3 regions of the Bacillus sp. C-3-6 genome follow, and region 1 is predicted to be linked to each of the others. Evidence: a T-box and tRNA genes for the amino acid it is inferred to sense, from the RefSeq annotation. Region 1 holds a T-box; the other regions hold tRNA genes.
The links. A T-box is a leader RNA that pairs with one kind of tRNA and senses whether it is charged. The one in region 1 lies ahead of alaS (alanine--tRNA ligase), so its partner is inferred to be a tRNA-Ala.
Positions count from the first base shown of each region.

Region 2: it encodes a tRNA-Ala, which carries the amino acid that the T-box ahead of alaS (alanine--tRNA ligase) is inferred to sense. The anticodon was not compared.
Region 3: it encodes a tRNA-Ala, which carries the amino acid that the T-box ahead of alaS (alanine--tRNA ligase) is inferred to sense. The anticodon was not compared.

Region 1 is NZ_CM137247.1:4,160,796-4,164,525, reverse strand. Features, by position in the region: gene ACW0JX_RS21390 (hypothetical protein) at 1-112, opposite strand, end outside; gene ACW0JX_RS21385 (AI-2E family transporter) at 289-1,356, shown strand; gene ACW0JX_RS21380 (PH domain-containing protein) at 1,401-1,745, opposite strand; T-box leader at 1,987-2,206, shown strand; gene alaS (alanine--tRNA ligase) at 2,247-3,730, shown strand, end outside.
Region 2 is NZ_CM137247.1:765,217-768,946, reverse strand. Features, by position in the region: gene ACW0JX_RS03900 (CBS domain-containing protein) at 1-212, opposite strand, end outside; tRNA gene ACW0JX_RS03895 (tRNA-Glu) at 342-413, opposite strand; tRNA gene ACW0JX_RS03890 (tRNA-Asn) at 415-489, opposite strand; tRNA gene ACW0JX_RS03885 (tRNA-Ile) at 498-574, opposite strand; tRNA gene ACW0JX_RS03880 (tRNA-Trp) at 585-655, opposite strand; tRNA gene ACW0JX_RS03875 (tRNA-Thr) at 662-734, opposite strand; tRNA gene ACW0JX_RS03870 (tRNA-Phe) at 744-819, opposite strand; tRNA gene ACW0JX_RS03865 (tRNA-Asp) at 828-903, opposite strand; tRNA gene ACW0JX_RS03860 (tRNA-Met) at 907-983, opposite strand; tRNA gene ACW0JX_RS03855 (tRNA-Ser) at 1,003-1,095, opposite strand; tRNA gene ACW0JX_RS03850 (tRNA-Ser) at 1,150-1,242, opposite strand; tRNA gene ACW0JX_RS03845 (tRNA-Ala) at 1,263-1,335, opposite strand; tRNA gene ACW0JX_RS03840 (tRNA-Pro) at 1,351-1,424, opposite strand; tRNA gene ACW0JX_RS03835 (tRNA-Arg) at 1,435-1,508, opposite strand; tRNA gene ACW0JX_RS03830 (tRNA-Leu) at 1,512-1,600, opposite strand; tRNA gene ACW0JX_RS03825 (tRNA-Gly) at 1,617-1,691, opposite strand; tRNA gene ACW0JX_RS03820 (tRNA-Leu) at 1,721-1,801, opposite strand; tRNA gene ACW0JX_RS03815 (tRNA-Lys) at 1,817-1,892, opposite strand; tRNA gene ACW0JX_RS03810 (tRNA-Gln) at 1,897-1,971, opposite strand; tRNA gene ACW0JX_RS03805 (tRNA-Tyr) at 1,983-2,066, opposite strand; tRNA gene ACW0JX_RS03800 (tRNA-Val) at 2,075-2,150, opposite strand; rRNA gene rrf (5S ribosomal RNA) at 2,156-2,271, opposite strand; rRNA gene ACW0JX_RS03790 (23S ribosomal RNA) at 2,373-3,730, opposite strand, start outside.
Region 3 is NZ_CM137247.1:4,633,130-4,636,859, forward strand. Features, by position in the region: gene ACW0JX_RS23815 (MFS transporter) at 1-681, shown strand, start outside; tRNA gene ACW0JX_RS23820 (tRNA-Glu) at 828-899, opposite strand; tRNA gene ACW0JX_RS23825 (tRNA-Ser) at 906-996, opposite strand; tRNA gene ACW0JX_RS23830 (tRNA-Asn) at 1,004-1,078, opposite strand; tRNA gene ACW0JX_RS23835 (tRNA-Ile) at 1,086-1,162, opposite strand; tRNA gene ACW0JX_RS23840 (tRNA-Gly) at 1,173-1,243, opposite strand; tRNA gene ACW0JX_RS23845 (tRNA-Lys) at 1,257-1,332, opposite strand; tRNA gene ACW0JX_RS23850 (tRNA-Thr) at 1,343-1,418, opposite strand; tRNA gene ACW0JX_RS23855 (tRNA-Phe) at 1,433-1,508, opposite strand; tRNA gene ACW0JX_RS23860 (tRNA-Asp) at 1,518-1,593, opposite strand; tRNA gene ACW0JX_RS23865 (tRNA-Met) at 1,597-1,673, opposite strand; tRNA gene ACW0JX_RS23870 (tRNA-Ser) at 1,702-1,794, opposite strand; tRNA gene ACW0JX_RS23875 (tRNA-Ile) at 1,812-1,888, opposite strand; tRNA gene ACW0JX_RS23880 (tRNA-Met) at 1,893-1,969, opposite strand; tRNA gene ACW0JX_RS23885 (tRNA-Ala) at 1,990-2,062, opposite strand; tRNA gene ACW0JX_RS23890 (tRNA-Pro) at 2,078-2,151, opposite strand; tRNA gene ACW0JX_RS23895 (tRNA-Arg) at 2,162-2,235, opposite strand; tRNA gene ACW0JX_RS23900 (tRNA-Leu) at 2,239-2,327, opposite strand; tRNA gene ACW0JX_RS23905 (tRNA-Gly) at 2,344-2,418, opposite strand; tRNA gene ACW0JX_RS23910 (tRNA-Leu) at 2,448-2,528, opposite strand; tRNA gene ACW0JX_RS23915 (tRNA-His) at 2,551-2,626, opposite strand; tRNA gene ACW0JX_RS23920 (tRNA-Thr) at 2,637-2,712, opposite strand; tRNA gene ACW0JX_RS23925 (tRNA-Val) at 2,717-2,792, opposite strand; rRNA gene rrf (5S ribosomal RNA) at 2,797-2,912, opposite strand; rRNA gene ACW0JX_RS23935 (23S ribosomal RNA) at 3,014-3,730, opposite strand, start outside.

The sequences.
Region 1 (3,730 bases):
CTTTTTCTTTACGTGAGGAACGAATAAAGAACCCCTTCCAAATACCAAAGCCGATACAAATCCATTCAAGAATCATAAAAAGTGCTGATAATCCAAGCATAAACAAAACCATAATTAGCCCTCCTGATTACATTATTTCATGCTGTATTCTCAGGGGTGGTTGTCCTTGTTATGTTATTTATATGTACGTCTTTAAAAAACAGTATGGTCCGTATGAAAAGATTTTAAAAGTTTCACACATAACCTAACCCATTTATTTTCAAAATAAAGGTGGAGGAGGTTTTTCATGTGAAGAATCTTAAAATCATTTGGATATATCGTTTAGGATTATTGTTACTTGTTTTTCTTTGTTTGCTCGTCTTTTTAAAAATTAAGCCACTATGGGCACCGATTATTTTTGTATTTAAAGTAGCGATTACGCCGTTTCTTATCGCCTGTTTTATTGCGTATTTATTGCACCCTTTAATTGAAAAAATTCATAAGGAAGGGATGCCCCGTACACTTGCCATTTTGCTCATTTATATCCTTTTCTTTGGTGGAATTGGTTATGGGATTTATAAAGGAACACCAGTCGTTATTAAACAGTTACAAGAGATTAATGAACAATTTCCGCAGTTTACAAAGATGTACGATTCGTGGATGGATGGCGTTACAGAACAAACAGCGAATTTCCCTTCGTTCATTCATGAAAAGGTGAAACAACTTTTTGTGGGTGTGGAAACGAAGATTCAAGCGCTTTTAAATAAAGTGATGAGTACAGCTCGTGGTGTACTCGATTCATTGCTCATTATTTTCTTAATACCGTTCATTGTATTTTACATATTAAAAGATTATGGTGAGTTTTATCATATCTTTTGGAAACTAGTCCCAAGTAAATGGCGAGGTACGGGGCAAATGCTTGCGAAAGAAATTGATAAGTCACTTGGAAGTTATATTCGAGGACAGTTATTTGTTTGTTTAGTATTAGGGGGAGTATCAGCTCTTTCTTTTTGGTTTATCGGTATGAAATATCCATTATTGCTTGGCATTATTATTGGGGTAACGGATATAATCCCGTACTTTGGTCCTATTTTAGGAGCGATCCCGACGTTAATGATTGCAGCAACAGTATCAACGAGTTTACTTATTAAGGCGGGGATTACGATTGCTATTTTGCAATTTGTGGAAAGTAACATTTTATCGCCTTACATTGTTGGTAAGTCACTTCGTATGCATCCTGTTATTATTATGCTTGCATTACTAGTTGGGGGGGAAGTAGCTGGTATTGTAGGATTACTAATATCGGTTCCGATTTTAGCAGTTATTCGTACTGTCATTGTTCATGTGAGACCTCTCTTGAAAAAAGAAAATGTGTAAGTATAGAAGCCCTCTATGTAAGAAATAGAGGGCTAATCATATATTTATTTAGAAAGCTGCTCGTGTATCTTTTGAACGAGGGAGCTCACATCATTTGTTTGAATATGTTTTATTTTTTTCCATTCATTATCATACATAAATACAATTTGATTGTTGAAAAGACGCTTTTGTTCTTTTAGATTAGAAATTTTTGCAAAAGAGTACTCTTCAAATATTGGATTCTTACTTACATCTGGCCCGTAAAAGAATAGCCTTTTGTTCGTTAAAATTAGCAATCCTGGCCTTGCGACGGAACGATAAATAAATATGTCTAATGAACATGCTGCGTAAAATAATATCGTTTCGTCAGTTGCTAATATGTTTTTAGCTTTGTTAAGTAAGGTTGTCATTGTGATCGCTCCTTTATTTTATTAACAATAATTTAATTATAGCAAAAAAAGTAATATTTAGAAATTTTTATAAATAATTATTGTAAGGAGATTCCAATTTATTAATAAACGCATAATATATGAAAAGGCTGTTAAGAATGAATAGTAGAATACCTATGATTAATAAGCGATTAATACAATATAAATGATTATCTACATTGACAAACTTAAGAGAATTCTATTATATTTAGTCATATAATACATTAAATCAATGACGGAACAAGTACGTTACAGTCCATTTATAGAGAGAAGCTTCCATATGGCTGAAAGAAGCTTTAAATGAAGGGTAACAGAAAGCTAATCCTGAGAGCAGCTAATCACTGCCGTCTTGCCACGTTACGGCACCATGAGGTGATGAATTGATTGTTATTGTAATCAATTCATAATTAGGGTGGTATCGCGAGTTAACTCTCGTCCCTTTTATAGGGACGGGAGTTTTTTATATTTAAGGAGGAAAATACAATGAAACAACTAACAGGCGCACAAATTCGTCAAATGTTTTTAGACTTTTTCCAAGAAAAAGGACATGCAGTAGAACCTAGTGCATCACTAGTTCCACATGAAGATCCATCTCTTCTGTGGATTAATAGTGGTGTAGCTACATTAAAAAAATATTTTGATGGACGTGTAATCCCACAAAATCCACGTATTACAAATGCTCAAAAATCAATTCGTACAAACGATATTGAAAACGTAGGGAAAACAGCTCGTCACCATACATTCTTTGAAATGTTAGGAAACTTCTCAATCGGTGATTACTTCAAAGAAGAAGCAATTACATGGGCTTGGGAATTCTTAACGAGCGACAAATGGATCGGATTCAATAAAGAATTACTATCAGTTACAATCCATCCAGAAGATGAAGAAGCATTCACAATTTGGAATGAGAAAATGGGCGTTCCAAAAGAGCGTATTATCCGCTTAGAAGAAAACTTCTGGGATATCGGTGAAGGACCAAGTGGACCGAATACAGAGATTTTCTATGACCGCGGAGAAGCTTACGGTAATGACTTTAGTGACCCAGAATTATATCCAGGCGGAGAAAACGAGCGTTACTTAGAAGTATGGAACCTTGTATTCTCTCAATTTAATCATAATCCAGATGGTTCATATACACCACTTCCTAAGAAAAACATTGATACAGGGATGGGTCTAGAACGTATGACATCTATCGTTCAAGATGTGCCTACGAACTTTGATACAGATCTATTCATGCCGATGATTGGTGCAACAGAATCAATTTCTGGTGAGAAATATCGTAATGGCGATTTAGAAAAAGATATGGCGTTTAAAGTAATTGCTGACCATATCCGTACAGTAACATTTGCTGTTGGTGACGGTGCTCTTCCTTCTAACGAAGGCCGTGGTTATGTATTACGTCGTTTATTACGCCGCGCTGTTCGTTATTCGAAGAAATTAAACATTAACCGTCCATTCATGTTTGAATTAGTACCGGTTGTTGGAGAAGTAATGAAAGACTTCTATCCAGAAGTACTTGAAAAGAAAGATTTCATTGCGAAAGTTGTGAAAAACGAAGAAGAGCGTTTCCATGAAACACTTCATGATGGTGAAGCAATTTTAGCTGAAGTTATTACAAAAGCAAAAGAAGAAAAAACAACTGTTATTTCTGGAGTAGATGCGTTCCGTCTATATGACACATACGGTTTCCCAATTGAATTAACAGAAGAATATGCAGAAGAAGCTGGCATGACAGTTGATCATGAAGGTTTTGAAAATGAAATGGAAAAACAACGTGAGCGTGCACGTGCTGCTCGTCAAGACGTTGACTCAATGCAAGTTCAAGGCGGTGTACTTGGAGAAGTTAAAGTAGCGAGTGAGTTCGTTGGTTACGGTACAGTTGCAACAGAAAGTAACGTTGTTGCACTTGTGAAAAACGGCGAATACACAGACAGCTTACAAGCTGGTGAAGAAGGACAATTAATGCT
Region 2 (3,730 bases), 1.8 Mb from region 1:
ACATTTGTAATTTTATTAGATCCAGGATGTTTTTCAGCAATCCCTCGAACAACTAAATCTCGATCAGTAACAAGCCCAACAACCTGCTCATTTTCAACAACAGGAATTAACCCAACCGATTCTTCCTTCATTTTTACAGCTGCCTCATATACATTGTCTAGCGGTGTACAATGTACAATATGGGTACTCATTAAGTCTCTAACTCGTGTCATTATTTATTTCCTCCTTTTTATACATACCATAGCTTTTCCAAAATTCCTTTATTTATTTCTGGAAAGTAAAATGATAAAAAGGATCAACAAAATAAAAAAGAGCCAGCATAATGCTGACTCTTTTTTGTATGACCCGTACGGGATTCGAACCCGTGTTACCGCCGTGAAAGGGCGGTGTCTTAACCACTTGACCAACGGGCCATGGCTCCGCAGGTAGGACTCGAACCTACGACCGATCGGTTAACAGCCGATAGCTCTACCACTGAGCTACTGCGGAATAATATATGGTGGGCCTAAATGGACTCGAACCATCGACCTCACGCTTATCAGGCGTGCGCTCTAACCAGCTGAGCTATAGGCCCATATACTTTACAGGGGCAGTAGGAATCGAACCCACACTGGAGGTTTTGGAGACCTCAGTTCTACCTTTAAACTATGCCCCTAAATGATGCCGGCTAGAGGACTTGAACCCCCAACCTACTGATTACAAGTCAGTTGCTCTACCAATTGAGCTAAGCCGGCATAAAAAAATGGTGGCTCGGGACGGAATCGAACCGCCGACACGAGGATTTTCAGTCCTCTGCTCTACCGACTGAGCTACCGAGCCAACATAAATGGCGGTCCCGACCGGGGTCGAACCGGCGATCTCCTGCGTGACAGGCAGGCATGTTAACCACTACACCACGGGACCATTTGGTTGCGGGGACAGGATTTGAACCTGCGACCTTCGGGTTATGAGCCCGACGAGCTACCGTGCTGCTCCACCCCGCGACAATATTAAATTAAAAAATGGAGGAGGTAGAGGGATTCGAACCCCCGCGCGACTCTCGCCGCCTGTCGGTTTTCAAGACCGATCCCTTCAGCCGAACTTGGGTATACCTCCATGAAGGAAAAAAATAAATATTTTATTATTATATGTCTAAACCATTTTTAAAAATGGAGGAGGTAGAGGGATTCGAACCCCCGCGCGATTCTCACCGCCTGTCGGTTTTCAAGACCGATCCCTTCAGCCGAACTTGGGTATACCTCCGAGACATATATTAAATAAAGTGGAGCCTAGCGGGATCGAACCGCTGACCTCCTGCGTGCAAGGCAGGCGCTCTCCCAGCTGAGCTAAGGCCCCATGTTTTTTTGAATATCGGGAAGACAGGATTTGAACCTGCGACCCCCTGGTCCCAAACCAGGTGCTCTACCAAGCTGAGCCACTTCCCGTTAATAAAAGCGCGCCCGAGAGGAGTCGAACCCCTAACCTCTTGATCCGTAGTCAAACGCTCTATCCAATTGAGCTACGGGCGCATATGGTGCCGAGGGCGGGGGTCGAACCCGCACGGTGGTCACCCACCGCAGGATTTTAAGTCCTGTGCGTCTGCCTGTTCCGCCACCCCGGCATGTCATATTGAAAATTGGAGCGGAAGACGGGATTCGAACCCGCGACCCCAACCTTGGCAAGGTTGTATTCTACCACTGAACTACTTCCGCAAGACATGTATGAGTTATTTTATTAAAAGTGCGGGTGAAGGGAGTCGAACCCCCACGCCAAAGGCGCTAGATCCTAAGTCTAGTGCGTCTGCCAATTCCGCCACACCCGCATGTTTTATTAAAAATGGTGAGCCATGAAGGATTCGAACCTTCGACCCTCTGATTAAAAGTCAGATGCTCTACCAACTGAGCTAATGGCTCTTAATGGCTGGGCTAGCTGGATTCGAACCAGCGCATGACGGAGTCAAAGTCCGTTGCCTTACCGCTTGGCTATAGCCCATTAATTAAGAATGGTGGAGGGGGGCAGATTCGAACTGCCGAACCCGAAGGAGCGGATTTACAGTCCGCCGCGTTTAGCCACTTCGCTACCCCTCCGACATATATGGTGGAGGATGACGGGATCGAACCGCCGACCCCCTGCTTGTAAGGCAGGTGCTCTCCCAGCTGAGCTAATCCTCCATTTTGCCTGGCAACGTCCTACTCTCACAGGGACAAGGTCCCAACTACCATCGGCGCTAGAGAGCTTAACTTCCGTGTTCGGTATGGGAACGGGTGTGACCTCTCTGCCATCATTACCAGACTGTATTCATTTAAGACAAGAATCATTTTAACTCATTTGCTTTTAAAAGTCAACAAGTTTTTTATATTCTTTCAAAACTAGATAACATTGCTTCATATTATATGGTTAAGTCCTCGATCTATTAGTATTCGTCAGCTCCACATGTCACCATGCTTCCACCTCGAACCTATCAACCTGATCATCTTTCAGGGATCTTACTAGCTTACGCTATGGGAAATCTCATCTTGAGGGGGGCTTCATGCTTAGATGCTTTCAGCACTTATCCCTTCCGCACATAGCTACCCAGCTATGCCCTTGGCAGAACAACTGGTACACCAGCGGTGCGTCCATCCCGGTCCTCTCGTACTAAGGACAGCTCCTCTCAAATTTCCTACGCCCACGACGGATAGGGACCGAACTGTCTCACGACGTTCTGAACCCAGCTCGCGTACCGCTTTAATGGGCGAACAGCCCAACCCTTGGGACCGACTACAGCCCCAGGATGCGATGAGCCGACATCGAGGTGCCAAACCTCCCCGTCGATGTGGACTCTTGGGGGAGATAAGCCTGTTATCCCCGGGGTAGCTTTTATCCGTTGAGCGATGGCCCTTCCATGCGGAACCACCGGATCACTAAGCCCGACTTTCGTCCCTGCTCGACTTGTAGGTCTCGCAGTCAAGCTCCCTTATGCCTTTGCACTCTACGAATGATTTCCAACCATTCTGAGGGAACCTTTGGGCGCCTCCGTTACACTTTAGGAGGCGACCGCCCCAGTCAAACTGCCCACCTGACACTGTCTCCCGGGTCGATAAGACCCGTAGGTTAGAATTTCAATACAGTCAGGGCGGTATCCCACCAGCGCCTCCACCGAAGCTAGCGCTCCGGTTTCAATGGCTCCCGCCTATCCTGTACAAACTGTACCAAAATTCAATATCAGGCTACAGTAAAGCTCCACGGGGTCTTTCCGTCCTGTCGCGGGTAACCTGCATCTTCACAGGTACTATAATTTCACCGAGTCTCTGGTTGAGACAGTGCCCAAATCGTTACACCTTTCGTGCGGGTCGGAACTTACCCGACAAGGAATTTCGCTACCTTAGGACCGTTATAGTTACGGCCGCCGTTTACTGGGGCTTCAGTTCAGAGCTTCGCTTACGCTAACCCCTCTCCTTAACCTTCCAGCACCGGGCAGGTGTCACCCCCTATACTTCGCCTTACGGCTTCGCAGAGAGCTGTGTTTTTGCTAAACAGTCGCTTGGGCCTATTCACTGCGGCTTTCCGTTAAGAAAGCACCCCTTCTCCCGAAGTTACGGGGTCATTTTGCCGAGTTCCTTAACCAGAGTTCTCTCGCACACCTTAGGATTCTCTCCTCGCCTACCTGTGTCGGTTTGCGGTACAGGCACCTTTTATCTCGCTAGAAGCTTTTCTTGGCAGCGGGGAATCAAAGACTTCGCTCCATAAGGAGCTTCCCCATCACAGCTCA
Region 3 (3,730 bases), 470 kb from region 1:
ATTGGGGTATGCCTATTCATCCTACAAAAAAGCACAGAACCACCTGTACACCCTGGCGACATTACAAACAAAGGAACAGTATTTAAAATTGGTTCTTTGCGAGTACTAGTATTCACACTCATTGCTATAGGTACTATCTTTGGCACAATAGATGTCGTTAGTGTAGCTTTTGCTGAACATCAAGGAAACGCAGTAGCTGCTAGCTTTGTACTTTCTGTCTATGCAATCGGTTCATGCCTGGCAGGCCTTATTTTCGGTACTCTTAAACTCAATGCTCCACCCTATAATCATTTTTTAATAGCAGTCACACTTTCCATGATAACAATGCTGCCACTATTTTTCGTAAATACTATTGCTTGGCTAATAGTTATTGTCTTCTTTGCAGGACTATCTGTCGCTCCTACTATGATTATTACTATGGGGCTTGTGGAAAGAATCGTACCTGAATCAAAAATAACAGAAGGAATGACTTGGGCAATTACAGGACTTGGAATTGGAGTCTCCCTAGGATCAGCGATAGCTGGTTTAGTTATTGATAATTTTGGAGCTCGAGCAGGATTTAGTGTGGCTATTATAGCAGGAGGCCTTGCCTTCACTATTGCACTTTTAGGATACAAAACTCTTCACTTCGCATATAATCATGCTGTTATTAAACAAGATGGACATTCAATAGAGAGTTAAAACATGTTCAAAAAATAGGATTATCTCTTCTTATGCATGAGAAAAGGTAATCCTATTTTAAACTTATTATTTATAATCTGTCATAGCTTCTTCTATATCTATACACAACAAAAAAGAGATAGCAGTTTATGCTATCTCTTTTAGTATGACCCGTACGGGATTCGAACCCGTGTTACCGCCGTGAAAGGGCGGTGTCTTAACCACTTGACCAACGGGCCAATTACTGGCAGAGAAGAAGGGATTCGAACCCTCGCACCGCGTTCGCGATCTACTCCCTTAGCAGGGGAGCCCCTTGAGCCACTTGGGTACTTCTCTATAAATATGGCTCCGCAGGTAGGACTCGAACCTACGACCGATCGGTTAACAGCCGATAGCTCTACCACTGAGCTACTGCGGAACAATTATGGTGGGCCTAAATGGACTCGAACCATCGACCTCACGCTTATCAGGCGTGCGCTCTAACCAGCTGAGCTATAGGCCCATAATTGAAAAGCGGGTGAAGAGAATCGAACTCTCGACCAGAGCTTGGAAGGCTCTTGTTTTACCACTAAACTACACCCGCATTAAATTGAAAATGGTGAGCCATGAAGGATTCGAACCTTCGACCCTCTGATTAAAAGTCAGATGCTCTACCAACTGAGCTAATGGCTCATTTTGAAAGTGGTGCCGGCTAGAGGACTTGAACCCCCAACCTACTGATTACAAGTCAGTTGCTCTACCAATTGAGCTAAGCCGGCTTGCGACTTCAAAATGGTGGCTCGGGACGGAATCGAACCGCCGACACGAGGATTTTCAGTCCTCTGCTCTACCGACTGAGCTACCGAGCCTTATTAAAATGGCGGTCCCGACCGGGGTCGAACCGGCGATCTCCTGCGTGACAGGCAGGCATGTTAACCACTACACCACGGGACCATTTGGTTGCGGGGACAGGATTTGAACCTGCGACCTTCGGGTTATGAGCCCGACGAGCTACCGTACTGCTCCACCCCGCGATGATATAATATGTAATTTAAGAAAAAATGGAGGAGGTAGAGGGATTCGAACCCCCGCGCGACTCTCGCCGCCTGTCGGTTTTCAAGACCGATCCCTTCAGCCGAACTTGGGTATACCTCCGAGATATAAACCTTTAGTGGTGGACCTTGTAGGACTCGAACCTACGACCGGACGGTTATGAGCCGTCTGCTCTAACCAGCTGAGCTAAAGGTCCTTTATGGTAGCGGCGGAGGGGATCGAACCCCCGACCTCACGGGTATGAACCGTACGCTCTAGCCAGCTGAGCTACACCGCCATAAATGATATTAAAATAAGTGGAGCCTAGCGGGATCGAACCGCTGACCTCCTGCGTGCAAGGCAGGCGCTCTCCCAGCTGAGCTAAGGCCCCATGTTTTTGGGAATATCGGGAAGACAGGATTTGAACCTGCGACCCCCTGGTCCCAAACCAGGTGCTCTACCAAGCTGAGCCACTTCCCGTTAATAAAAGCGCGCCCGAGAGGAGTCGAACCCCTAACCTCTTGATCCGTAGTCAAACGCTCTATCCAATTGAGCTACGGGCGCATATGGTGCCGAGGGCGGGGGTCGAACCCGCACGGTGGTCACCCACCGCAGGATTTTAAGTCCTGTGCGTCTGCCTGTTCCGCCACCCCGGCATGTCATATTGAAAATTGGAGCGGAAGACGGGATTCGAACCCGCGACCCCAACCTTGGCAAGGTTGTATTCTACCACTGAACTACTTCCGCAAGACATGTTTGAGATATTTTATTAAAAGTGCGGGTGAAGGGAGTCGAACCCCCACGCCAAAGGCGCTAGATCCTAAGTCTAGTGCGTCTGCCAATTCCGCCACACCCGCATATTAATATTTTAAGAAAAAATGGGGCGACTGATGGGAATCGAACCCACGAATGCCGGAGCCACAATCCGGTGCGTTAACCACTTCGCCACAACCGCCATGATTTTCTGGTGCCGACTAGAGGACTTGAACCCCCAACCTACTGATTACAAGTCAGTTGCTCTACCAATTGAGCTAAGTCGGCTAAATGGTGGAGGATGACGGGATCGAACCGCCGACCCCCTGCTTGTAAGGCAGGTGCTCTCCCAGCTGAGCTAATCCTCCATTTGCCTGGCAACGTCCTACTCTCACAGGGACAAGGTCCCAACTACCATCGGCGCTAGAGAGCTTAACTTCCGTGTTCGGTATGGGAACGGGTGTGACTTCTCTGCCATCATTACCAGACTGTATTCATTTAAGACAAGAATTATTGTAACTCATTTAACTTCTAAAGTCAACAAGTTTTTTATATTCTTTCAAAACTAGATAACATTGCTTCATATTATATGGTTAAGTCCTCGATCTATTAGTATTCGTCAGCTCCACATGTCACCATGCTTCCACCTCGAACCTATCAACCTGATCATCTTTCAGGGATCTTACTAGCTTACGCTATGGGAAATCTCATCTTGAGGGGGGCTTCATGCTTAGATGCTTTCAGCACTTATCCCTTCCGCACATAGCTACCCAGCTATGCCCTTGGCAGAACAACTGGTACACCAGCGGTGCGTCCATCCCGGTCCTCTCGTACTAAGGACAGCTCCTCTCAAATTTCCTACGCCCACGACGGATAGGGACCGAACTGTCTCACGACGTTCTGAACCCAGCTCGCGTACCGCTTTAATGGGCGAACAGCCCAACCCTTGGGACCGACTACAGCCCCAGGATGCGATGAGCCGACATCGAGGTGCCAAACCTCCCCGTCGATGTGGACTCTTGGGGGAGATAAGCCTGTTATCCCCGGGGTAGCTTTTATCCGTTGAGCGATGGCCCTTCCATGCGGAACCACCGGATCACTAAGCCCGACTTTCGTCCCTGCTCGACTTGTAGGTCTCGCAGTCAAGCTCCCTTATGCCTTTGCACTCTACGAATGATTTCCAACCATTCTGAGGGAACCTTTGGGCGCCTCCGTTACACTTTAGGAGGCGACCGCCCCAGTCAAACTGCCCACCTGACACTGTCTCCCGGGTCGATAAGACCCGTAGGTTAGAATTTCAATACAG